One region of the Vreelandella sp. EE27 genome, then DNA from elsewhere that is predicted to be linked to it. Evidence: predicted binding sites of a transcription regulator. Region 1 holds the regulator's gene; each other region holds the start of a gene.
The links. The regulator LexA, encoded in region 1, represses DNA repair genes until DNA is damaged. The targets are predictions, from matches to a motif close to TACTGTNTANNTANACAGTA.
Positions count from the first base shown of each region.

Region 2: a site for LexA is predicted at 4,601-4,620, ahead of recA (recombinase RecA). Genes of this name have one in related genera too.
Region 3: a site for LexA is predicted at 4,946-4,965, ahead of ruvA (Holliday junction branch migration protein RuvA). Genes of this name have one in related genera too.

Region 1 covers NZ_OZ309109.1:1,664,685-1,672,205, reverse strand. The annotation lists gene ppsR (posphoenolpyruvate synthetase regulatory kinase/phosphorylase PpsR) at 1-140, shown strand, start outside; gene ACWHVV_RS08105 (hypoxanthine-guanine phosphoribosyltransferase) at 152-730, opposite strand; gene nagZ (beta-N-acetylhexosaminidase) at 830-1,840, opposite strand; gene ACWHVV_RS08095 (L,D-transpeptidase family protein) at 1,906-2,433, opposite strand; gene ACWHVV_RS08090 (TetR/AcrR family transcriptional regulator) at 2,411-3,088, opposite strand; gene lexA (transcriptional repressor LexA) at 3,308-3,982, shown strand; gene purU (formyltetrahydrofolate deformylase) at 4,223-5,077, opposite strand; gene ACWHVV_RS08075 (ribonuclease J) at 5,344-6,918, shown strand; gene moaE (molybdopterin synthase catalytic subunit MoaE) at 6,922-7,383, opposite strand; gene moaC (cyclic pyranopterin monophosphate synthase MoaC) at 7,384-7,521, opposite strand, start outside.
Region 2 covers NZ_OZ309109.1:2,974,542-2,982,062, forward strand. The annotation lists gene ACWHVV_RS13900 (aspartate kinase) at 1-66, opposite strand, end outside; gene alaS (alanine--tRNA ligase) at 202-2,808, opposite strand; gene ACWHVV_RS13910 (regulatory protein RecX) at 2,997-3,443, opposite strand; gene recA (recombinase RecA) at 3,514-4,581, opposite strand; gene ACWHVV_RS13920 (CinA family protein) at 4,723-5,232, opposite strand; gene mutS (DNA mismatch repair protein MutS) at 5,337-7,521, shown strand, end outside.
Region 3 covers NZ_OZ309109.1:1,996,024-2,003,544, reverse strand. The annotation lists gene tolB (Tol-Pal system beta propeller repeat protein TolB) at 1-282, opposite strand, end outside; gene tolA (cell envelope integrity protein TolA) at 282-1,523, opposite strand; gene tolR (protein TolR) at 1,529-1,972, opposite strand; gene tolQ (protein TolQ) at 1,984-2,664, opposite strand; gene ybgC (tol-pal system-associated acyl-CoA thioesterase) at 2,770-3,150, opposite strand; gene ruvB (Holliday junction branch migration DNA helicase RuvB) at 3,165-4,202, opposite strand; gene ruvA (Holliday junction branch migration protein RuvA) at 4,247-4,855, opposite strand; gene ruvC (crossover junction endodeoxyribonuclease RuvC) at 5,006-5,557, opposite strand; gene aspS (aspartate--tRNA ligase) at 5,712-7,496, opposite strand.

The sequences.
Region 1 (7,521 bases):
TGCAGGAAGTCGAGCAGGCAAGCGCGCTTTACCGCACGCTTGGCATTCCGTTCATCGATACCACCCGCTTCTCGATCGAGGAGATCTCCACGCGCATGATCGCCGAAACCGGGCTAACGCGGCGTTTTTCGCCCCGCTAAAGGGGTAAGGCTCATAGCCCCTTGGGCGCGAAGATACCCGGGGCGTTGCGCCAGTAACCCTTGTAGTCCATGCCGAAACCGAACACGTAACGATCCGCTACTTCCAGGCCGCAGTAGTCGGCCTTGAGCCCCGGCACCGCCTTGCGGTCGTGCTGTTTATCGACCAGCACGGCGGTAGTGACGCTCGCCGCCTGAGCCTGTTGGCAGTAGTCCAGAATCGCCGCCAGGGTCGAGCCTTCGTCGAGGATGTCGTCGATGATCACCACGTGGCGCCCGGCCATCGGCACCTCCGGCGAGACCCGCCAGAAAAGCTCGCCGCCGCGCAGTTCGTTGCGGTAGCGCGTAGCGTGCAGGTAGTCGACTTCCAGCGGAAAGCCCAGCCGGGTCAGCAGATGACCGGTGGTGATCAGCCCGCCGTTCATCACGCAATAAAACACCGGCAGCTTGTCACCCAAATCCCGCGTGATGGCTTCGGCCATGTGATCGAGAGCTTCCTCGACCTGCGCCTGGGTGATCAGGCAGTCGGCGTTATCCATCAGCTCGCGCATTGAATCCAGGGATTCAAGGGCTTCTTTATCGAGTTTGTTCATCGAAGGGCTCCGGTATCAAGCGATCAAGGTTCAAAAAATAAAAGCGCCGGCGATACATCGGCGCTTCGAACGAGAAAAAGGTGTTTAAGGCGGCGCGGGCTAGTCGGCCAGCTCGCCCAGGCGTGCATTGGCGCGGCGCCAGCGCTTGAGCGCGGGCAACGCCGCGAGGTCCGGCCGGGCGCGGGCGTAGCGAAGCTTGCCGGCGCGTTTGCTCTCGAGCCCCTGACAGTGGGCGACCACCTCGAGCGCGGCGCCACGATCGTTACATACCAGCAGCATGTCGCAGCCGGCAGCCAGCGCGGCGCGGGCGCGCTCCACCGGCCCGCCGGCCACGTGGGCACCGGCCATGGTCAAATCGTCGGAAAAGATCGCCCCCTTGAAGCCCAGCGACTCTCTGAGCATTCCGAGCCAGTTCGGCGAGAAGCCCGCCGGGCGCTGATCGAAAGCGCTAAAAACCACATGGGCGGGCATGACGCCGTCGAGCTGGGCGGCCAGGCGGGTGAAAGGCACCAGATCCCGCGCCTTGAGCTCGCTTAACGGGCGCGGGTCGTCGGCAACGCTATGATGGGTGTCGGCTTCGATGCCGCCGTGGCCGGGAAAGTGTTTGCCTACCGCGGCCATACCCGCTTCGTGCAGGCCCTGGATGAAGCGTCCGCCGAGCTCGGCGACGTGTTCGGGGTCCTGACTGAAGCTTCGATCGCCGATCACGCTGGAAACCCCGCTTTCGACATCGAGCACCGGGGCGAAGCTAATATCGAGCCCGCAGGCCGCCATCTCCATGCCCAGCAGCCAGCCGGCATCGATGGCCAGCTGTATCCCGGCATCCGCGTCTTGGGCGTAGACCTCGCCAATGCGCGCCATCGCGGGAAGCCGCGTAACGCCTTTTTTGATGCGCTGAACGCGCCCGCCTTCCTGGTCGATGCCCAGCAGCAGATCGGGCCTTAACCGGCGAATGCTTTGGCAAAGCGCGCTGACCTGCTCGGCACTTTCTACGTTGCGCGCAAACAAAATGACCCCACCCACGGCGGGGTCGGCCAACAAGGCTTTTTCAGCTTGCGTGATAGCGGGCCCTTCGAGGTCGAGCATGACCGGGCCTGGCGGTTGCGTCATCGGCTTGCATCCAATAAAACGGCCGCCAATTCTAGTCGATCGGCGGCCTTAAACAAAATCCGGCGTTAAAGCCCCGCGGCGTTGAGCCACACCGGGGTGCCTGGGGCTGCGAAAGCGAACACCGCGAGCAGATCGTCATTGCGCAGGCGAATGCAGCCGTGGGAGGCGGCTATACCCATGGGTTGGTCTGGCGGCGTGCCGTGAAGATAGATATAGCGGCGCTGGGAGTCGGTCTGGCCTGCGCGGTTAACGCCGCGCTCGAGCCCGCAAAGCCAGAGAATACGCGTCAGAATCCAGTCACGCTGCGGATTCTGCGCGCCGAGTTCCGGGGTAAAGACTTCCCCGGTGAAGCGCCGCCCGCGAAATACCGCATTTTCCGGCAAGCCTTCGCCGATCGCGGCGCGCACGTAGTGCCAGCCACGGGGCGTCTGACCACTGCCCTCGTTTTGCCCTACGCCGTTTTCACCGGTCGAGACGGCGCACTCGTGTACCACCGCCTGGCCCTGCCAGCAGCGCAGGTGCTGGGTGGCGAGGTCGACCTCGAGCCAAGGGCCATCGACGGGGGGAAGATCAGCCAGATTGGGCGTCAGCATACGCAGGCTCCTCCAAAGCGGGGGGAAGCGGCGCGTTCATGGCGGAAACCACCACCGGGCGTAGCCGCCGGACAAGATCGCGCACCGAGACCTGCTCGTTGTACTCCTTGGCGGCGATATCGCGCAGCGCATCGAGCCCGGAAAGCGTGAAGATCACCGTGCCCAGCATGAAGTGCAGCCGCCAGAAGCGTTCCGCGTCGGGAAGCTCCGGCGTTGCCCGACGAACGAGCTCGACGAAACGGGTGAACACATCGCCGTACTGCTGCTGAATATAGCGGCGCAGATGCCCCTGGGCCTGGCTATAGGCCAAACCCAAAAGGCGCATGAAAACCTTGAGGCTATTGCGCTCGGCGGGCACCGTCAGCACCGTGGTCGCCATGGCTTCGAGCAGCACTTCGAGGGGAATGTCCTCCTCGCCGTAGCGCTCGTGCAGCGCGTCCAGGGCTTCGTGAAAGCGCTGGCTGAAAGGATCGAGATAGCGCGCGAATACGGCCTGAATCAGCGCTTTCTTGGAACCGAAGTGGTAGTTCACGGCGGCCAGATTCACCCGTGCCTTGCTGGTGATATTACGAAGCGAGGTCTCGGCAAAGCCGCGTTCAGCGAACAGCACCTCCGCAGTATCCAGGATACGCGTGACCGTATCAGATTGCGCCATGGCGCCCTCCAGAAAAACGAGTGTTTAAAACATCGCAAAATAGTAGGCCATTAACGCGCCAGTCTCAATCGCCAGAAAGGGTGAACTCCCCCACTCGATGCCCGAACGGCTTTATAATCCGTGGCTTGAGTCATATACTGGACAGAGGAACATACTGTATACTTAAACACATATATATCGAGTCACCTTTTTAGTTACCCTTTTACGCTGGAGTCAGACATGTCCCGTCCTCTTACAGTACGTCAACAGCACGTTTTTGACTTTATCGTTAAAACCATGAATGAGCTTGGCTACCCGCCCACCCGGGCCGAGATCGCCAAGGCTTTGGGCTTTCGCTCACCCAACGCGGCGGAAGAACACCTTCGCGCCCTCGAGCGCAAAGGCGCGATTCGTATCATTCGCCACACTTCCCGGGGTATTCGCCTACCCAACCAGGAAGGCACCGAAACCAGTGAGCCGGCGCCGGCTGCCAACGAAAGCGGCGAAACGCCGGCAAACGGCTTGCCCATCATTGGCGAAGTCGCTGCGGGCAACCCGATTCTGGCCGCCGAGCACATCGACCGCTACTGCCCGCTTCCGGCGGACTACTTCACGCCCAAGGCGGACTACCTGCTGCGCGTGCGCGGGCTTTCGATGAAAGATATCGGCATTCTGGAAGGCGACCTGCTCGCCGTGCACCGCACCGAGCGGGTACGCGACGGCCAGATCGTGGTGGCACGCCTTGAAGACGAAGTCACCGTCAAACGCTTCAAGCGCGACGGCCATCAGGTAACGCTACTGGCTGAAAACAGCGACTTCGACCCGATCGAAATCGACCTGCGCACCCAGCAGCTCGATATCGAAGGTGTGGGCGTAGGCGTGATTCGCGGCGGCAGCGGCCAAGCGCTCGGCTAAGCCACTCGCCTGTTTGAACGTTGCATAAAAAGCGGGGGCACTGATGCGTGCCCCCGCTTTTTGGTTCAATTAAAGCACTTTGACTGACCGTGCCGGGTAGCCCGTCGCGAGGGTCTTTCGCCAGGGATGGCGAAAGTAGCGTACAGGGAGGTATTCACAGCGCCCTCGCGTAGGGCTGCCCGGCACCGCACCCGCTATAAAAACCGCCTTGAGTCGGGGCACTTCGGTGCCCCGCTTTTTTTAGTTAAAGACGACGGTCTTGTTGCCGTCGATCAGCACCCGATCTTCCAGATGCCAGCGAATCCCCCTCGCCAGCACCGATTTTTCCACGTCGCGGCCAAAGCGCACCAGATCCGTCGGGGTATGGCAGTGGCTAACCCGATGAATGTCCTGCTCGATGATCGGGCCGGCATCCAGCTCCTCGGTCACGTAGTGGCAGGTCGCACCGATCAGCTTAACGCCCCGCGCGTAAGCCTGGTGGTAAGGCTTGGCACCGGCAAACGAGGGCAAAAAGCTATGATGGATGTTGATGACCTGGCCCGCGTAGCGGCTACAAAGCGCCGGCGGCAGAATCTGCATGTAGCGCGCCAGCACGATGCAGTCCGCCTCGAGCGCCTCGATTTGCGCCTGTACCGCATCGAACGAAGCCTGCTTGTCGCCTGGGTCGACCGCAATGTGAAAGTAGGGAATCTGGTACCACTCACTCAGCGCGCGCATATCCGGGTGGTTGGAGATGATCCCCACGATGTTGCAGTCGAGCTCGCCGGCCTGCCAGCGGTAAAGCAGGTCGACCAGGCAGTGGGACTCTTTTGAGACCATGATCACCACGTTGCGCCGCTTTTGCGTATCCACCAGCGCCCACTGCATGTCGAAGGCGCTGGCGATCGGCGAGAACGCCTCTTCGAGCGCCTCGGCGGTCATACCGATGGAATCGGCAAGAATCTCGTAACGCATGAAAAACCGGCCCGTTTGCAGATCCGAATGCTGGCTTGCCTCGGTGATGGAGCCGCCGTGCTGGGCGATGAAGCTGGAGACACGCGCCACAATGCCCACTTGGTCCGGGCAGGAAACCACTAAACGGTAGTAATGCGACATAAATACACTCAATATAAACACGATTTTAAAAATGCCAGGCCTTGTCCGCCATGAAGGGGGTCGTGGCGCTGAGCAAGGGCGCTAGTGTAGCGCAAGCGGGCCTGGCTGGCATCGCCATGATTGTTAGCCGCCCCCGCCTTACCGTATAGTTAAAGCCTTACTTTTCAGGCTGTTCATAATCAATGGATCCATCTCGCGTTCAACTTCGTCCCCGCCGCCGTCCACCCTTGCGCATACTGCCGCTTGGCGGCTGTGGTGAAATAGGAATGAACCTGACGCTTTATGGTTATGACGGTCACTGGATCGCCATTGATTGCGGCATGATGATTCGCCAGGATCTGCCCAGCGCCCCGCTTCAGGTGCCCAATACCCAGACCCTGGCCGAGCTCGATATCACCCCCCAGGCGCTCTACATCACCCACGGCCATGAAGACCATATCGGCGCGGTCGCCTGGCTTTGGCCGAAGTGGCAGTGCCCGATTTACGCCACCCCCCTGGCCGCCGGCCTTTTACGCCACAAGTTTGCCGAGCACAGTTTGAGCAGCGCCGCCATTCACGTGATCGAACCCAATGAGGCGCTGGAGCAAGGCCCGTTCACGCTTCGCTATCTGTTAATGACGCACTCGATTCCCGAAAGCTGCGCCATCATGATGCTGGCCGGGGGCTACCGGGTCCTTCACACCGGCGACTGGAAGCTCGACCCCGCGCCGCTGATCGGCCCAAGCGTCAATCCCGCCCACTTTCAGGCACTGGCACCGCTGGATCTCGTCGTCGGCGACTCGACCAATGCCCCGCTCCCCGGCACCGCGGGCAGCGAAGGCGATGTCGCAAAAGCCCTCACCCGAACGCTAAAGGCGTGCAAGGGCCGCGTCGTGGTCTCCTGCTTTGCCAGCAACCTGGCGCGCGTGTGGGCAATTGGCCAGGCGGCGGCGCAGAGTGGACGGCGGGTGAGCCTGATGGGCCGCTCCATGGAGCGTATGGTGGGTGTCGCCCGTGGGCTTGGCTATCTGGACGACTTCCCGGCGCTGGTCCCGCCCCAGGATTTGGGCTACCTGCCGCCGGATGAAGTCGTCGTGATCGCCACGGGCAGCCAGGGCGAGCCCCGCGCAGCGCTTCAGCGCCTGGCCCAGGGGCGTCACCCCTTCATGGACCTGGAAGCGGGCGATAACGTGATTTTCTCCGCCAAGGCCATTCCCGGCAACGAACGCCCGATTGCCCAGCTCAAACGCCGCTTTACCCAATTGGGCGTGACGCTTTTTGACGAAACCAATCACCCGGAACTCCACGCCACCGGCCACCCGGCCCAGCAAGAGCTCAAAACGCTCTATCGTTGGATAAGGCCCAAGGCGCTGCTGCCAGTTCACGGCGAAGCGGTCCATCAAAAGGCCCACCAGGCGCTGGCCGAAGAGCTCGGTATCAAGGCGCCGCTCGCCCCGGTCAACGGCGATATGCTGGCGATGGACAACGAAGGCATTCGGGTCGAGGCGCGTTACCCGCAGCTACCCCACGTGGTGGATCAAAACAGCGTGACGCCTCACCCAGGCCTTGGGGCAGAGTCGAACAGCGCCCGGCGCGGCACGCTGTTTTTGGCGCTGCCGGTATGCGCCACCGATACGGGCTGGCAGCGTATCGGCCGCTTGATGCTCGACGCGAGCGGGGCAAGCCCCATCGATGAAGAGAGCTTTAGCGACTGGCTCGACGAGCGCCTCGATGAAATTCACGCCGACACCCTGGCCGAGCTTCGCGAGGCGCTTACCCCCGGCATGATTCACTGGCTGGGGGAACACTGCCAGCACATGCCGGAAGTCCATCTGCAGATCATGGCGACCGAGGCGCCTTGACGGTCACCAGCGCGCCGCGTCCTGCTGGTCGCTTGCGCGCTCCTTCACCCAGTAATCGCCCTGGGTGGAATGCTCCTTTTTCCAGAAAGGCGCGCGGGTCTTTAAAATATCCATGATGAAATCGCAGGCGCTGAACGCGTCTCGCCGGTGGGCACTGGCCACCAGCACCCGCACGATCGGGTCCCCAGGGTGCAGCTGCCCTACCCGGTGGATGATCACCACCTTCTGCAGCGCCCAGCGTGACAGCGCCTCTTCGCCAATCTCGTAAAGCGCGCGCTCGGTCATTCCCGGGTAGTGTTCAAGGGTCAGCCCGGTCACCTCGGGGGTCTCGTTGAAATCACGCACCAACCCGGTAAAGGTCACTACGGCGCCGATGTCAAAGCGGTTTTCAAGCGCCGCGGTATAGCCCTCGTCGAGGCTAAACGCCGCCTCCTGTATCGCCACACTGATCAATGAGTCGCTCATTCAGCCCCCGGTCACCGGTGGAAAAAAGGCTATCTCGTCACCGTCGGTGATCGGCGCGGTGTCGTTGGCCATCACCTGATTGATGGCGCACAGCGTACGCTGCTCCTTCAATACGCTAAAACGCGTATCCTTCTCGGC
Region 2 (7,521 bases), 1.3 Mb from region 1:
CACGGCCTTGATACGGTCGACCGAGCCGACCGACGTACCGCCGAACTTTTGTACGTATAGTGCCATATGCCATTTTCCCTATGGGTTCGGAGTAAAAGAGTAATAGTAGACTAGCCCGGCATTGGCGTTGGAAACCCGCGCCAGCTACTACGCCGATGAATATAAAAAAGGCCGGTGGCAACGCTGCCACCGGCCCCTTGCTTAGAGCACGCTTTCCAACCAGGCCGGTACGCTCTCGAGCGCCCCCGGCAAGGCATCGGGTTGGCTACCCCCGGCCTGGGCCATATCGGCCCGTCCGCCGCCTTTGCCGCCTACCTGGGCGGCCACGTGATTGACGAGCTCGCCGGCTTTCACGCGGTGGGTCAAATCGTCAGTGACACCGGCGATCAGGCTCACCTTGCCCGCCGCCTGGTCGGCCACCGCCAAAAGGATCACCCCGGAACCCAGCTTGTTCTTGAGCTGGTCGAGCATACCGCGAAGATCCTTGCCGGAAACGCCCTCGAGCTGGGTGGCCAGCAGCTTCACGCCGCCGACTTCCTGCGCCTGGCTCAACATATCGCTGCCCGCCGAGCTTGCCAGCTTCGCCTTGAGCTGCTCGAGCTCTTTTTCGAGGGTGCGGTTGCGCTCGAAAAGCGATTCGATGCGGGATTCGACCTGCTCGGGCTTGGTCTTGAGCCGCGCCCCCAGCCGCTCCAGGGCGGCCTCTTGCTGGTAGAAGTACGCCAGCGCGTTTTCGCCCGTGATCGCCTCGATACGGCGAACGCCGGCGGCGGTGCCCGCTTCCGTCACGATATGGAAGCAGCCGATATCACCGCTTCGCGCCACGTGGGTGCCGCCGCAGAGCTCGATGGAGAAATCGTCAGCGCCGATGGTCAACACGCGGACGTTATCGGCGTACTTCGCCTCGAACAGGGCCGCAGCCCCTTTGGCTTTCGCCTCATCGAGGCTCATCTGCTCGGTTTTGGTCGGCGCGTTGGCCAGCACCTGCTCATTGACCAGCCGCTCGACTTCCTTGAGCTGCTCCGCCGTCAAAGCCTCGAAGTGGCTGAAGTCGAAGCGCAGCCGCTCGGCGTTGACCAGCGACCCCTTCTGCTGGACGTGGTCGCCCAGCACCATACGCAGCGCTTCGTGCAGCAGGTGGGTGGCCGAGTGGTTGCGCACGGTGGCTGCACGCAGGCCAGTGTCGACCTCGCCGCGTACATCCGCCCCCACGCTGAGCGTGCCTTCGACCATCACGCCCTGATGCAGATGGTGACCACTTTGCTTTTGCGTATCGTTGACCTGAAAACACCCGCCCTCGACATGCAAATAGCCGGTATCGCCTACCTGGCCGCCGGACTCGCCGTAAAACGGCGTGCGGTCCAGCACCACGATGCCCTTCTGGCCTGCCTCGAGCGCGGCGAGCGCGTTGCCTTCGCTATCCACCAGCGCGGTGACTTTGGCGTCATCGGCCAAAAGCTCGTAGCCGGTGAAGTCCGTGGTGCCGTCGAGCTCGATATTGGCGCTGTAATCGGCGCCGAACTGGCTCGCGGCGCGGGCACGTTCGCGCTGGGCCTCCAGTGCCTGCTGAAAGCCCTCTTCGTCGAGTTTGACGCCGCGCTCGCGGCACACGTCGGCGGTCAAATCGAACGGGAAGCCGTAGGTGTCGTAAAGCTTGAAGACCGTCTCGCCGGGCAGCGTATCGCCTTGTAAAGACTCAAGCGCCTCACTCAACAGCCCCATACCGTGATCCAGGGTGCGCGCGAACTGCTCTTCTTCCTTGAGCAATACCCGGGCGATTTGATCGCTGGATTCGCGAAGCTCCGGGTAGGCGTCCCCCATCTCGGCGTCGAGGGCGGCGACCAGCGTATGGAAAAACGCGCCGGTCGCACCGAGCTTGTGGCCATGGCGCACCGCGCGGCGGATGATCCGGCGCAGTACGTAGCCGCGGCCTTCGTTGGACGGCAGTACGCCGTCAGCGATCAAAAACGCGCAGGAGCGGATATGGTCGGCAATGACGCGCAGTGACGGCGCTTCCAGGTCGCTGTAGCCGGTGGCCTTGGCCGCCGCCTCGAGCAGGTTCTGAAAAAGGTCGATCTCGTAGTTGGAGTGCACGCCCTGCATGACGGCCGCCACGCGCTCGAGCCCCATGCCGGTGTCGATCGACGGCTTGGGTAGCGGGTTCAGCGTGCCCTGGGCGTCGCGGTCGAACTGCATGAAGACCAGGTTCCAGATCTCGATGTAGCGGTCGCCGTCCTCTTCCGGGCTTCCCGGCGGGCCACCCCATACGTCAGCACCGTGATCGAAGAAGATTTCCGAGCTCGGGCCACAGGGGCCGGTATCGCCCATCTGCCAAAAGTTGTCTTCGTCGAGACGCGAGAAACGCGCCGGGTCGATGCCGATCTCGTCTTTCCAGATCCGTTCGGCTTCTTCATCGCTTATGTGCACGGTGACCCAAAGTTTCTCTTTGGGTAGCCCCAGGGTCTCGGTCAAAAAGCGCCAGGCAAAGCGGATGGCGTCTCGCTTGAAGTAGTCGCCGAAGCTGAAGTTACCCAGCATTTCGAAGAAGGTGTGGTGGCGCGCGGTATAGCCAACGTTATCCAGGTCGTTGTGCTTGCCGCCGGCACGCACGCAGCGCTGGGCCGAGGTGGCGCGCACGTAGGGGCGCGGGTCACGACCCAGAAACACGTCCTTGAACGGCACCATGCCCGCGTTGGTGAACAACAGCGTCGGGTCGTTGCCCGGTACCAGCGAGCTCGAGGGAACCACGGTATGTCCGTGCTCCTCGAAATAGGTTAGAAAGGCCTGCCTGATCTCTGCGCTTTTCATAGGGGTTCCGTGACAATAAAACGTGATGCCTCGGGGCGCTGTCGCCACCACCCTGGGGCACGCAAAACATCTATTATAACGAAGTTGCCCCACGACTAAAGCCACGATGGGCGTGGCCGGGTCAAACAGAGGGAATTAGGCGAAAACCAGAGGGAATTAAGGAAAGACAGAGGGACTGAATGCGCGCTTCAAGTGTCCAGCCGGGACAGCGCGTAGCGAATTTGATCGAAGTCGAAGCCACGATTGGCGAGAAAGCGTTCGCGTTTGGCGCGCTCTTTAGGGGGAACGAACGATTCACCGGCCGGCGCCCCGGAATCGCTGAAGCGCCTTGAAAGCGTCTCGAAGGCAAGCTCGAACCAGTCGATTCGCTCCTGGGCCTGAACCAATTCGAAAGCCTCGGCTTGAAGGTCGCTTTCCACACCGCGGCGCCTAAGCTCCATTTTGATACGCACCGGGCCCTGCCCGCGCAGAATGCGTGAGCGCACGAAACTTTCGGCGAAACGGCTGTCGCTTTGAAGCCCCTGCTCCTGCAGGGCGTCCAGACAGCTTTCGATCTCCCCGTCCTCGAAACTCTTTTGGGTGAGTTTCTCGAAAAGCTCGGCGCGAGAGTACTCGCGCCGCGCCAGAAGATCCATGGCGACCCCGCGCGGGGTCGCGTTTTTAGTGCCAAACACGGACGTCTCCGAAGCTTTGCATTGCCAGCACTTAGATCAGGCTATCTTCGCCGTCGGCATCGGCTTCCGCCGGTGCCGCAACCTCTTCCTCTTTTTTCGGGTCGGGCTTGGCAAGAAGCTGCTCGCGAATCTGGCTTTCGATCTCTTCCATGATCTCCGGATGCTCTTCCAGGTACTGGGAAGCGTTGGCTTTACCCTGGCCGATTTTGCTGCCCTTGTAGCTGTACCAGGCGCCGGCTTTATCCACCAGGTTGCACTGCACGCCCAGGTCGATCACCTCGCCGGCGTGGTAGATCCCCTTGCCGTAAAGAATCTGGAACTCGGCCTGGCGGAAAGGCGGCGCGACCTTGTTCTTCACGACCTTGACGCGGGTTTCGTTACCGGTGACTTCGTCGCCGGACTTCACCGAGCCGGTACGGCGAATATCCAAACGTACGCTGGAGTAGAACTTCAGCGCGTTACCGCCGGTGGTGGTTTCGGGGCTGCCGAACATAACGCCGATTTTCATGCGGATCTGGTTGATGAACACCACCAGGCAGTTGGCGTTTTTGATGTTGCCGGTGATCTTACGCAGCGCCTGGGACATCAAGCGGGCTTGAAGGCCCACGTGGGTGTCGCCCATTTCGCCTTCGATCTCGGCGCGCGGCGTAAGGGCGGCGACGGAGTCGATGATGATGACGTCGACGCCGCCGGAGCGTACCAGCATGTCGGTGATTTCGAGCGCCTGCTCACCGGTATCCGGCTGGGACACCAGCAGGTCGTCCAGGTTGATACCCAGCTTTTCCGCGTAGCTTGGGTCGAGGGCGTGCTCGGCGTCCACGAAGGCACACACCTTGCCCTGTTTCTGCGCCTGCGCAATGACCGACAGCGTCAGCGTCGTTTTACCCGAGGACTCCGGCCCGAAGATTTCCACCACGCGCCCATAAGGAAGCCCGCCGATGCCGAGGGCGATATCGAGGCCGAGCGAGCCGGTCGATACCGATGGCATGACCACCCGCGGCGCATCGCCCAAACGCATGACGGTGCCCTTGCCGAACTGACGATCGATCTGGCCGAGCGCGGCGTTCAGTGCTTTTGTGCGGTTTTCATCTTGAGCCATTTAAAGCGTCCTCGTAACAACCTGTATAATTAGCCAGTATTATGCCAAATAATAGCGCTAAAACCTATCCCTGACACGCTATTTATTTACGCCAAACCAGGCCATGTTGGGTACTTCCAGCGCCTTTCGATTACCGCCTCGTTAGTCCGATAGGCGCAAAATCAGGGCCACCAGCGCCTCGCGTACCGCCTGCTCGCGCACCGCTTGACGGCTACCGGGAAAGACGAAGCGCTGGGCGTATTGGCGGGCTTCATCGCCCACGCTAAGCCAGACGAGCCCGACGGGCTTATCGGTGCTGCCTCCCCCCGGGCCTGCCACGCCGCTCACCGCCACGCCAAGGCTTGCACCGCTTTCCCGGCACGCCCCCTTGACCATTTCATTGACCACCGCCTCGCTCACCGCGCCGTGGGCGGCAAGGGTCTCTTCTGCGACACCCAGCAGGCGGGTCTTGGCGGCGTTGGAGTAGGTGACCACGCCGGTTTCAAAGTAGCCGGAGCTACCTGGCGCGGCGGTAATCGCCGTAGCAATCCCACCGCCGGTGCAGGACTCCGCGGTGGTCAGCGTAACGTTTCGAGCAAGGCAAAGCCTGCCCAGGCGCTTCGAAAGAAGCGCCAGATCGAGATTTTTCAAACCAGACGCGTCAGCGGCCATGCAGACTCCTTCATGTAAGCGCTCCGTTCAGCGTAGAATACTGCGTTTCACTTGCCCATAGAACATGGCGCAATACGTTTGCGCCACGCTCAATCAGGACGCCCATGTCACAGGCCAGCCCCGCGCACACGCCAATGATGGCGCAATACCTCAAAATCAAACGCGAACACCCCGAGGTCCTGCTTTTTTACCGGATGGGGGATTTCTACGAGCTCTTCTTCGATGATGCCAAGCGTGCCGCCACGCTTTTGGATATCACCCTGACCGCCCGCGGCCAAAGCGGCGGCAAGCCGATTCCCATGGCCGGTGTACCCTACCACAGCGCCGAAGGCTATTTGGCCCGACTGGTAAGCGCCGGCGAATCGGTCGCGATCTGCGAGCAGATCGGCGACCCGGCCACCAGCAAGGGCCCGGTGGAGCGCCAGGTGGTGCGCATCGTCACCCCCGGCACGCTGCACGACGAAGCGCTGCTCGATGCCCGCCGCGACAACGTGCTGGTCGCGCTGTGCCCGGGCAAGGAGCGCTTTGGCCTGGCCTGGCTCGAGCTCTCCAGCGGGCGCTTCAACGTGCTCGAAGTCGAAAGCGAAGCGGAGATGCTGGCCGAGTTGACCCGCCTGGCGCCGGCGGAGCTTTTAGTGCCGGAGAACCTGACCCTGCCCGAGGCGTGGTCGCAAAAGCGCAGCCTGCGCCGCCAGGGCGAATGGCTTTTCGACCTGGAAAGCGCCACGCGCAGCCTTTGTGATCAGTTCGAGGTGCAGGATCTGCGCGGCTTCGGCTGCGCCCACCTGACCACCGCGCTGGTCGCCGCCGGCGTGCTGGTCGACTACGCCCGGGACACCCAACGCTCGCGCCTGCCCCACGTGACCGCCATTACCGTGGAAAACCGGGACGACGCGGTGGTGATCGACGCCGCCAGCCGGCGTAATCTGGAAATCGACCTCAATCTGGGTGGCAGCACCGATAATACCCTGGCAAGCGTTCTGGACACCTGCGCCACCGCCATGGGTTCGCGGCTTTTAAAGCGCTGGCTCAACCGCCCGCTGCGCCAAACCCAAGTCGTTCAGGCGCGCCAGGCGGGGGTGGCACTGCTTACCCTGGACGGCGCCTATATGGCGCTGCGCGAAGCGCTTTCCGAACTGGGGGATATCGAGCGTATTTTGGCCCGCGTGGCGCTCTACAGCGCCCGCCCCCGCGATCTGGCCAAGCTGCGCGATGCGCTCAATGCCCTGCCCACGCTGCAGGGGCTTTTAGAAGAAATCGAGAGCGGCAGCGCCATCGATAGCCTCAAGCCGCATATTCGCCCCTACCCGGAGATGGCCGATACGCTGAGCCGGGCGATCATCACCAACCCGCCGGTGGTGATTCGCGACGGCGGTGTAATCGCCCAGGGCTTCGATAGCGAGCTCGACGAGCACCGGGGGCTTGCCGAGAACGCCGGTGATTATTTGATCGAGCTCGAACGGCGTGAGCGCGAACGCACCGGCCTTTCCCACCTGAAGGTGGGCTACAACCGGGTTCACGGCTACTTCATCGAACTACCCCGCGCCCAGGCCCAGCAAGCCCCGGCGGAGTACATTCGCCGCCAGACGCTGAAAAACGCCGAGCGCTTCATCATCCCCGAGCTCAAGGAGTTCGAGGACAAGGCGCTGTCGGCCAAGTCCCGGGCGCTCTCGCGAGAAAAATGGCTCTACGAGCGGCTTCTGGGCGAGCTCAACACTCTGCTCCACGAGCTCCAGGGCACCTCTCAGGCGCTGGCGGAACTCGACGTGCTGTGCGCCTTTGCCGAGCGCGCCGAGGCGCTGGACTGGGTACGCCCGACGCTCACCGCCCACACCGGCATTCACGTAAGCGCCGGGCGCCACCCGGTGGTCGAGCACGTAAGCCAAACGCCCTTCGTGCCCAACGATATCGACCTCTCCCCTCAACGGCACATGCTGATCATTACCGGCCCCAACATGGGCGGTAAATCGACCTACATGCGCCAGACCGCGCTGATCGCCCTGCTCGCCCATAGCGGCAGCTTCGTGCCCGCCCAATCCGCGGAAATCGGCCCGCTGGATCGCATCTTCACGCGTATCGGCTCCTCGGACGACCTGGCCGGCGGGCGCTCAACCTTTATGGTGGAGATGACCGAAACCGCCAATATCTTGCACAACGCCACCGAGCAGAGCCTGGTGTTGATGGACGAGATCGGCCGCGGCACCAGCACCTTCGACGGGCTGTCGCTGGCCTGGGCAAGCGCCGAGCAGCTGGCTGCGACCAAGGCGCTGACGCTTTTTGCCACCCACT
Region 3 (7,521 bases), 330 kb from region 1:
ATCCAGCGAGCGCCAGGTGCCGAACTGCACATCGCTTGCCTGACTTGGCCGTTCGAACATGGCGCTGCGCTCGAGCGGCGCGAACATGCCGCTACGCTCCAGGTCATCCTGAACGATTTGCGCAACGTCTTCAGGAAACCCCTCGCCACCCTCGAAAGGCACTACGCCGATGGGGAGGGCCTGGTCGCTGCCCCGGGTTATTTCGATGGTAAGGTTGGCACTTGCGACGCTGCTGATCAGCAGCAGAACACAAAATAGCCACACTTTGCTCAATGTCTGCATCAACGTACCCCTCCTGGTGTGAAGTTAAAGTTCATCGGTTGTGATCGAATCATGCGCTGCTGTTCCGGGGTTAGTTGCAGCAGCTCGCGAAACGGCGCTGCTTGCTCGACCGCTTGAATGGCCGACTGATCAAAAGCGCTGTTGCCGCTCGACGTAACTATGTTAGCCATTAACACCTCCCCTGACGGCCCCAAACGCACGCTTATGGTGGCACGCAGGTTGTCGCCGGCGCCGCCGGGAATGATCCAGGCCTGCTCGACGGCACGCTGCACGAGGTTGCTAAAGTTATTGGCTGCCTGCTGGGCTTGTTGCGCATTGGCCGCGGCCGCCGCTTCGCCTTCCAACTGGCGCTGCATGGCGGCTTCGGCCTCTGCCTGAGCTTCGGCTTCGCGCTGACGCTGGGCCTCTGCTTCCCGTTCACGTTGGGCCTGTGCCTCACGCTCGGCTTGGGCTTCGCGTTCGCGTTGCGCCGCTTCTTCGCGCTCACGTTCTGCCTGGGCTTCGCGCTCAGCTTGTGCTTCGGCCTCGGCTTCGCGACGCGCCTCTTCCTCACGCTGGCGTTCGGCTTCAGCTTGGGCCTCTGCCTCTGCCTCTGCCTCTGCTTCGGCCTCTGCTTCGGCCTCCGCCTCGCGACGTGCGGCTTCTTCGCGTTCGGCTTCCGCTTCTGCCTCGCGTTCCTGGCGAGCCTGCTCTTCGCGCAGGCGTTGCTGCTCGGCTTCGGCTTCTTCTCGGGCTTGCTCCTCGGCGGCGCGCTCTTCGGCCAGGCGCTGGGCTTCTTCTTCGCGTGCCTGGGCTTGAGCTGCCTGCGCCTGAGCCTGTTCTTCGGCCTGCTGTTCCCGGCGCGCCGCTTCGGCTTCGGCTTCTTCGAGCGCACGAGCGCGGTCTGCAGCCGCCTGGGCTTCAGCCTCGGCAGCGGCTTGCGCTTCCGCCTCGGCTTCGGCGTTGCTCTCTTGCGGCGCGGGTTCGGGCTCGGGTTCCGGCTCAGGCGGTGGTTCGGTCGCCTCCGGGGCGCTGGCACTCTCTAATGCCGCCTGCTGTTCGACCGCCTGCTGCGCCTGGTCGGTAAAGGTCTCGGTGCTGACGAAGGTTGCCTGCACGATCGAGGTAGTGTCCGGCTCCTCGGTGCTGCTCGGCAGGCTGATCAAGCTAAACGCCAGGATCGCGAGGTGAACCGCAATCGCCAGTATCGCGGGCAAGGTATAGCCGACGTCCTGTCGGTCACGAAAAGCGTCATGGGCCATAAGCGTTACCCTTGCGCCTCCTGGGGCGGCTCGGAAAGTAGCCCTACGTTGGCAACGCCGGCGCGCTGAAGCGTACTCATCAGCACCACGATCTGGCCGTACTGTACGTTACGGTCGCCCCGCACCATGACCGGCGTATTGGGTACACGCTGGAGTATCGCGACGACGCGCTCGGACATCTGATCAAGCGACACCGCCGTGGTGTCCTCACCCAGGGTAATGAAATAGCTGCCTTCGCTATTGACCGAGATAATGATGGGGTCCGACTCGTCCTGGTTCTCCAGCGGTTCGGAGCTTACCTGGGGCAGGTCGACCTCGACTCCTTGAGTCAGCATGGGAGCGGTGATCATGAAGATCACCAGCAGCACGAGCATGACATCGATGAAGGGGACGACGTTGATCTCCCCCATCGGTTTTTTATTACCGCCGCGATGAAATGGTCCGTTCATGGTGGACTCCCTTAGCCGGCGCTCTTGCTGCTATCGCGACCTTGCAGATTGCGATGCAAAATGGCGTGGAACTCTTCGGCAAAGTCTTCGTACTTACCTAGTAGCCGGCCAACGTCATTGGAGAGACGGTTGTAGAAAATAACCGCGGGGATGGCAGCGAACAGGCCCATGGCCGTGGCGATCAGCGCTTCGGCGATCCAGGGCGCGACGGTGGCAAGGGTTGCCTGCTGCGACATGGAGAGCGACTGAAACGAGCCCATGATGCCCCAGACCGTACCGAACAGGCCGATATAGGGGCTTGCCGAGGCCACGGTGGCCAAAAAGGTCAGATGTTGGGTCAGGCGGTCTTCTTCCCGGGACCAGGCCACGCGCATGCTGCGCTGTACGCCTTCGAGAATGGTATCGGCGTTACGGGTCTTGGGAAGCAAACGGTTGAATTCGCGAAAGCCGGAATGAAAGATATGCTCGGCGCCATGCCCCGGCTCGTCGGCGGGAATGTCGCGGTAGAGTTCGTTGAGATCGACACCGGACCAAAACGACTCTTCGAACTCGCTGTACTCCCGCTTGGCTCGGCGTATAGCGATACTGCGCTGAAAAATCACCACCCATGAGAGGATCGACCCCACTACAAGCAGCAGCATGACCAGCTGCACGACGGTGCTGGCACTCATTATCAGGTGGGGTATGGACATGGTGTTATCGTTCACAGTCGCCCTCATCAGTCTGTTAGCGCAAACGCGCCGTTATGGTCTGTAGAATGGATCCAGAAACCCGTTAGGTAGTGCTGCCCGGCCCGCTTACGCGTCGAGTTGGGCGCGAAGCTCGCTGGGCCACGCTTTGGGCCGCAGCGTTTCGCCGTTCAAGCAGGCTATCTCGACTGTGGCGCGGCACAAGAGTTCCTCGTTTCGCCATACGCGTTGCTCGAACACCATCCGGCAGCGGCCCATACTGTCGACCGTTGCGTCTACGCTTAGCGCGTCGTCGAGTCTGGCCGGTTTGCTATAGTGACAAGCCAAGCGGTATACCACTAGCTGCGTGCCTTCGTCCAGCAGCGTTTGCTGGCCAAGCCCCAATTCTCTTAGCCATTCGCTGCGGGCGCGCTCCATGAACTTCAAGTAGTTAACGTAGTAGACGATGCCGCCGGCGTCGGTGTCTTCGATATAGACACGCACCGGCATACGAAACGTTGAGCTCACGGGCGGCGCTCCCCTTCCACATCGATACTCTGCTCGTGGGGAACGCGGTCGAAGTGTCGCCAGGCCTGGCGGGTCACCACGCGCCCACGCGGCGTGCGCATCATGAGCCCCTGCTGAATCAGGTAGGGCTCGATGACGTCCTCGATGGTATCGCGCTCTTCACCGATCGCCGCGGAAAGCGAATCCACCCCGACCGGGCCGCCGTCGAACTTGTCGATCATCGCCAGCAATAGCCGCCGGTCCATATGGTCCAGACCGTGATGGTCCACGTTTAGCATATTGAGCGCGGCGTCGGCCAACGCGGCGTTAACGACGCCGTTACCCTTGATGTCGGCGTAGTCGCGCACGCGGCGTAAAAGTCGATTGGCGATACGCGGCGTGCCCCGGGAGCGCCGAGCGATCTCGATCGCGCCTTCGTGGTCGGTTTCGACGTCCAAAAGCCTGGCCGAGCGGGTCACGATCTCGGTCAGCTCTTCCAGGTTATAAAACTCCAAACGCTGCACGATACCGAAGCGGTCGCGCAGCGGCGAGGTCAAAAGCCCGGCGCGCGTGGTCGCCCCGACCAGCGTAAAACGCGGCAAATCCAGCTTGATCGAACGCGCCGCCGGCCCTTCGCCAATCATGATATCGAGCTGGAAATCTTCCATGGCGGGATAAAGAACTTCCTCGACGACCGGCGAAAGCCGGTGGATTTCGTCGATGAACAGCACATCACCGGGCTCGAGATTGGTGAGCATGGCGGCCAGGTCGCCGGCGCGCTCGAGTACCGGGCCCGAGGTAGACTTGAGCCCGACGCCCATCTCGGTGGCAATGATATTGGCCAGCGTGGTTTTACCAAGGCCTGGCGGGCCAAAGACCAGGGTGTGGTCCAGGCTCTCCTCGCGAAGCCGCGCGGCGCCGATAAAAATCTCCAGCTGTTCGCGTACCCGGGGCTGGCCAATATAGTCCTGGAGTTTTTTGGGGCGAATGGCGTGGTCGATGCGCACTTCGCCCTGCTCGGGGGCGGCGGCAATGAGCCGGTCGTGTTCTAGCATAAATACTCGTTAGCGCCTGCGTTCAAAACCCGATAATTTGTCATTCAGCCTCCCATGCGCCGGGTAAGGGCTGCTTTTATGAGCGCTTCCGTGGGCTGATGGGGGTCGATATCGGCCAGCATTTTAGCGGCTTCGGTCAGCTTGTAGCCAAGGCTTGTCAGCGCCGCTTCGGCATCGGCCAGGTTGTTGCGCGGCGCGGGCTCGCCGTTGGCGCCTTCCAGGGCAAGCGGGGCGTGCTGGCCCTGCTCCCATTCCGGGAAGCGGTCGCGCATTTCGATGATCAGCCGCTCGGCGGTTTTCTTGCCCACGCCGGGCAGTTTGGTGAGCGCTTTACTGTCGTCGTCGCGCACACAGCGCATGAAGGCGTCTTCGTCCATGCCCGAGAGAATCGCCAGGGCGAGCTTGGGGCCTACGCCGTTGACCTTGATCAGCGCCCGAAAGAGCGCACGCTCCTGGGCCCGGGCGAAGCCGTAAAGAAGATGCGCGTCGTCGCGAATGGTCAGGTGGGTATAGAGCGTTACGGTCTCGCCTGGGGCGGGAAGCGCCACAAGGGTTGTCATTGAAGCTTCCAACTCGTAGCCAACGCCGTGCACGTCGATGACCACCCAGGGTGGATGTTTTTCCAGCAGTGCGCCGTTTAAACGACCAATCATGGGCTACCTCGTTACCGATCAAACTTGGGTTACATAAAAAAGCGAGTGACTAAACAGACGGTTACTCTACACAGGGTTACTATATGACGACTCTGTACAGATGACCAGTGGTGGCGCGACGACCTTAAGCGCTGTAAGCGCTGTGCGCCGTTAAAGTCGCCAACGCCCGCTCGAGCGCCGGCTTGCCCCCCGGGCGGGCAAAGCCTTTAGCCCCTGGCCTGCGTAGGCGTGGCTGAGCGCAATGGCCAGCGCATCCGCGGCGTCGGCCTGGGGGGTGGCCGAAAGATTCAAAATGGCGGTGACCATATGCTGGACCTGGGCTTTATCCGCCCCGCCCTGGCCGGTCACCGCCTGTTTGATTTGGCGGGCGGCGTACTCGGCGATTTCGAGCCCGTGGTTGGCCATGCACACCAACGCCGCGCCGCGGGCCTGGCTAAGTTTCAGGGCGGAATCCGGGTTTTTCGCCATGAAGACACGCTCCACCGAAACCTCGGTTGGCCGGTGAAGACCCACTACCTCGGCAAGCCCGGCGTAAATTTGCGCCAGGCGCTGCTCGAGTGCCCCGTCAGCGGTTCGGATACAGCCGCTGGCCACGTAGTGCGGCTTGGCGTTGACCAGTTCGATCACGCCGTACCCGGTAATCCGCGAGCCCGGGTCGATCCCCAGGATGCGCCTAGGCGGGCCTTTGGGCCGTTCGTCCATGTGCTTTCTCCTGACGGACTTTTTCTAACGTACTATTTCCAGACGTACTTTTCCTGACCTACTTCCCTTGGAGCACGGTGCCTGGAAACAAAAACACCGACGCGAGCGCCGGTGCTTGAGCCTACCTTAACGTAGCATTGAAACCTTTACCGGATTACTCGCCGGTGGTGGTCTCGGGCTTCGCTTTCTGGCGCAGGCGGATGTTGAGGTCCTTGAGCTGATCGGGGCTCACCTCGCCCGGGGCGTCGGTCATCAAGCACGCCGCGCTCTGAGTTTTCGGAAAGGCGATCACTTCGCGGATGGTTTTCGCATCGGCCATCAGCATCACCAGACGATCGAGGCCGAAGGCCAGGCCGCCGTGGGGCGGCGCGCCGTACTGGAGCGCGTCGAGCAAGAAGCCGAACTTCTCCTGAGCTTCCTCTTCACCGATACCCAGAATCTCGAACACGCTGCGCTGCATGGTCTGGTCGTGGATACGGATCGAACCGCCGCCGAGCTCGGTGCCGTTGAGCACCATGTCGTAGGCGCGGGAAAGCGCGCTGGCCGGGTCGGCCTTGAGCTCTTCCGGCGAGCAGGATGGCGCCGTGAACGGGTGGTGAAGCGGGCTCAGACGACCGTTATCGTCGGCTTCGAACATCGGGAAGTCGACGACCCAAAGCGGCGCCCAGGATTGGGTGTAAAGGTCTAGATCGGCACCGAGCTTCACGCGCAGCGCGCCGATCGCCTCGTTGACGATGTTGGTCTTGTCCGCGCCGAAGAAGATGATATCGCCATCCTCGGCCCCTACCCGGTCCAGAAGCTCTTCGACCACGTTCTCCATGAACTTGACGATGGGCGACTGAAGACCTTCCAGCCCCTTGGCGCGCTCGTTGACCTTGATCCAGGCCAAGCCTTTTGCGCCGTAAATACCGACGAATTTGGTGTACTCATCGATTTCTTTACGCGAAAGCTTGGCGCCGCCGGATACTTTCAGCGCGGCCACGCGGCCGTCATCGGCGCTGGCCGGTCCGGAGAAGACCTTGAAGTCGACCTGGCTCATCAGGTCGTCGACATCGGTCAGCTCGAGCGGGATACGCAGATCGGGTTTGTCCGAGCCGAACCGGTCCATCGCTTCCTGCCAGCTCATGCGCGGGAATTCCGGCAGCTCGACGGAGAGTACTTCCTTGAAGAGCTTTTGAATCATCGACTCGGTAATGCCCATGATATCGTTCTCCTCGACGAAGGAGGCCTCGATATCGATCTGGGTGAACTCGGGCTGACGGTCGGCGCGAAGGTCTTCGTCGCGGAAGCACTTGGCGATCTGGTAGTAACGATCGAAACCCGCCACCATCAAAAGCTGCTTGAAAAGCTGAGGCGACTGCGGCAACGCGAAGAAGCTGCCGGCGTGGGTGCGGCTAGGCACCAGATAGTCGCGGGCGCCTTCCGGCGTTGCGCGGGTCAGGATCGGCGTCTCGATATCCAGAAAACCTTCGTTTTCCAGATAGGCGCGAACGGTATGCGAGATACGCGAGCGCAGACGCAGTTTCTCGATCATGTCCGGGCGGCGCAGGTCGATGTAGCGGTGCTTGAGGCGCACTTCTTCGCCGACCTTGCCGTGCTCGTCGAGCTGGAAAGGCGGCGTGGCAGCGGTGTTGAGCACCTCGACGTCTTTCGCCAGAATCTCGATCATGCCGGTGGGCATGTTCGGGTTTTGCGTGCCTTCCGGGCGCAGCCGAACGCGGCCGGTAATACGCAGCACGTACTCATTACGGGCACGGTCGGCATTGGCGAACGCTTCAGCGGTATCCGGGTCGACTACGAACTGGGCGATGCCGTCGCGATCGCGCATATCGAGGAAAATGACCCCGCCGTGGTCACGGCGACGATGCACCCACCCACAGACGGTGACCGTTTGATCTACCAGAGTTTCGTTAAGCTGGCCGCAATAATGGCTGCGCATGTTTCATCCTGTTCTGTTACGTGAC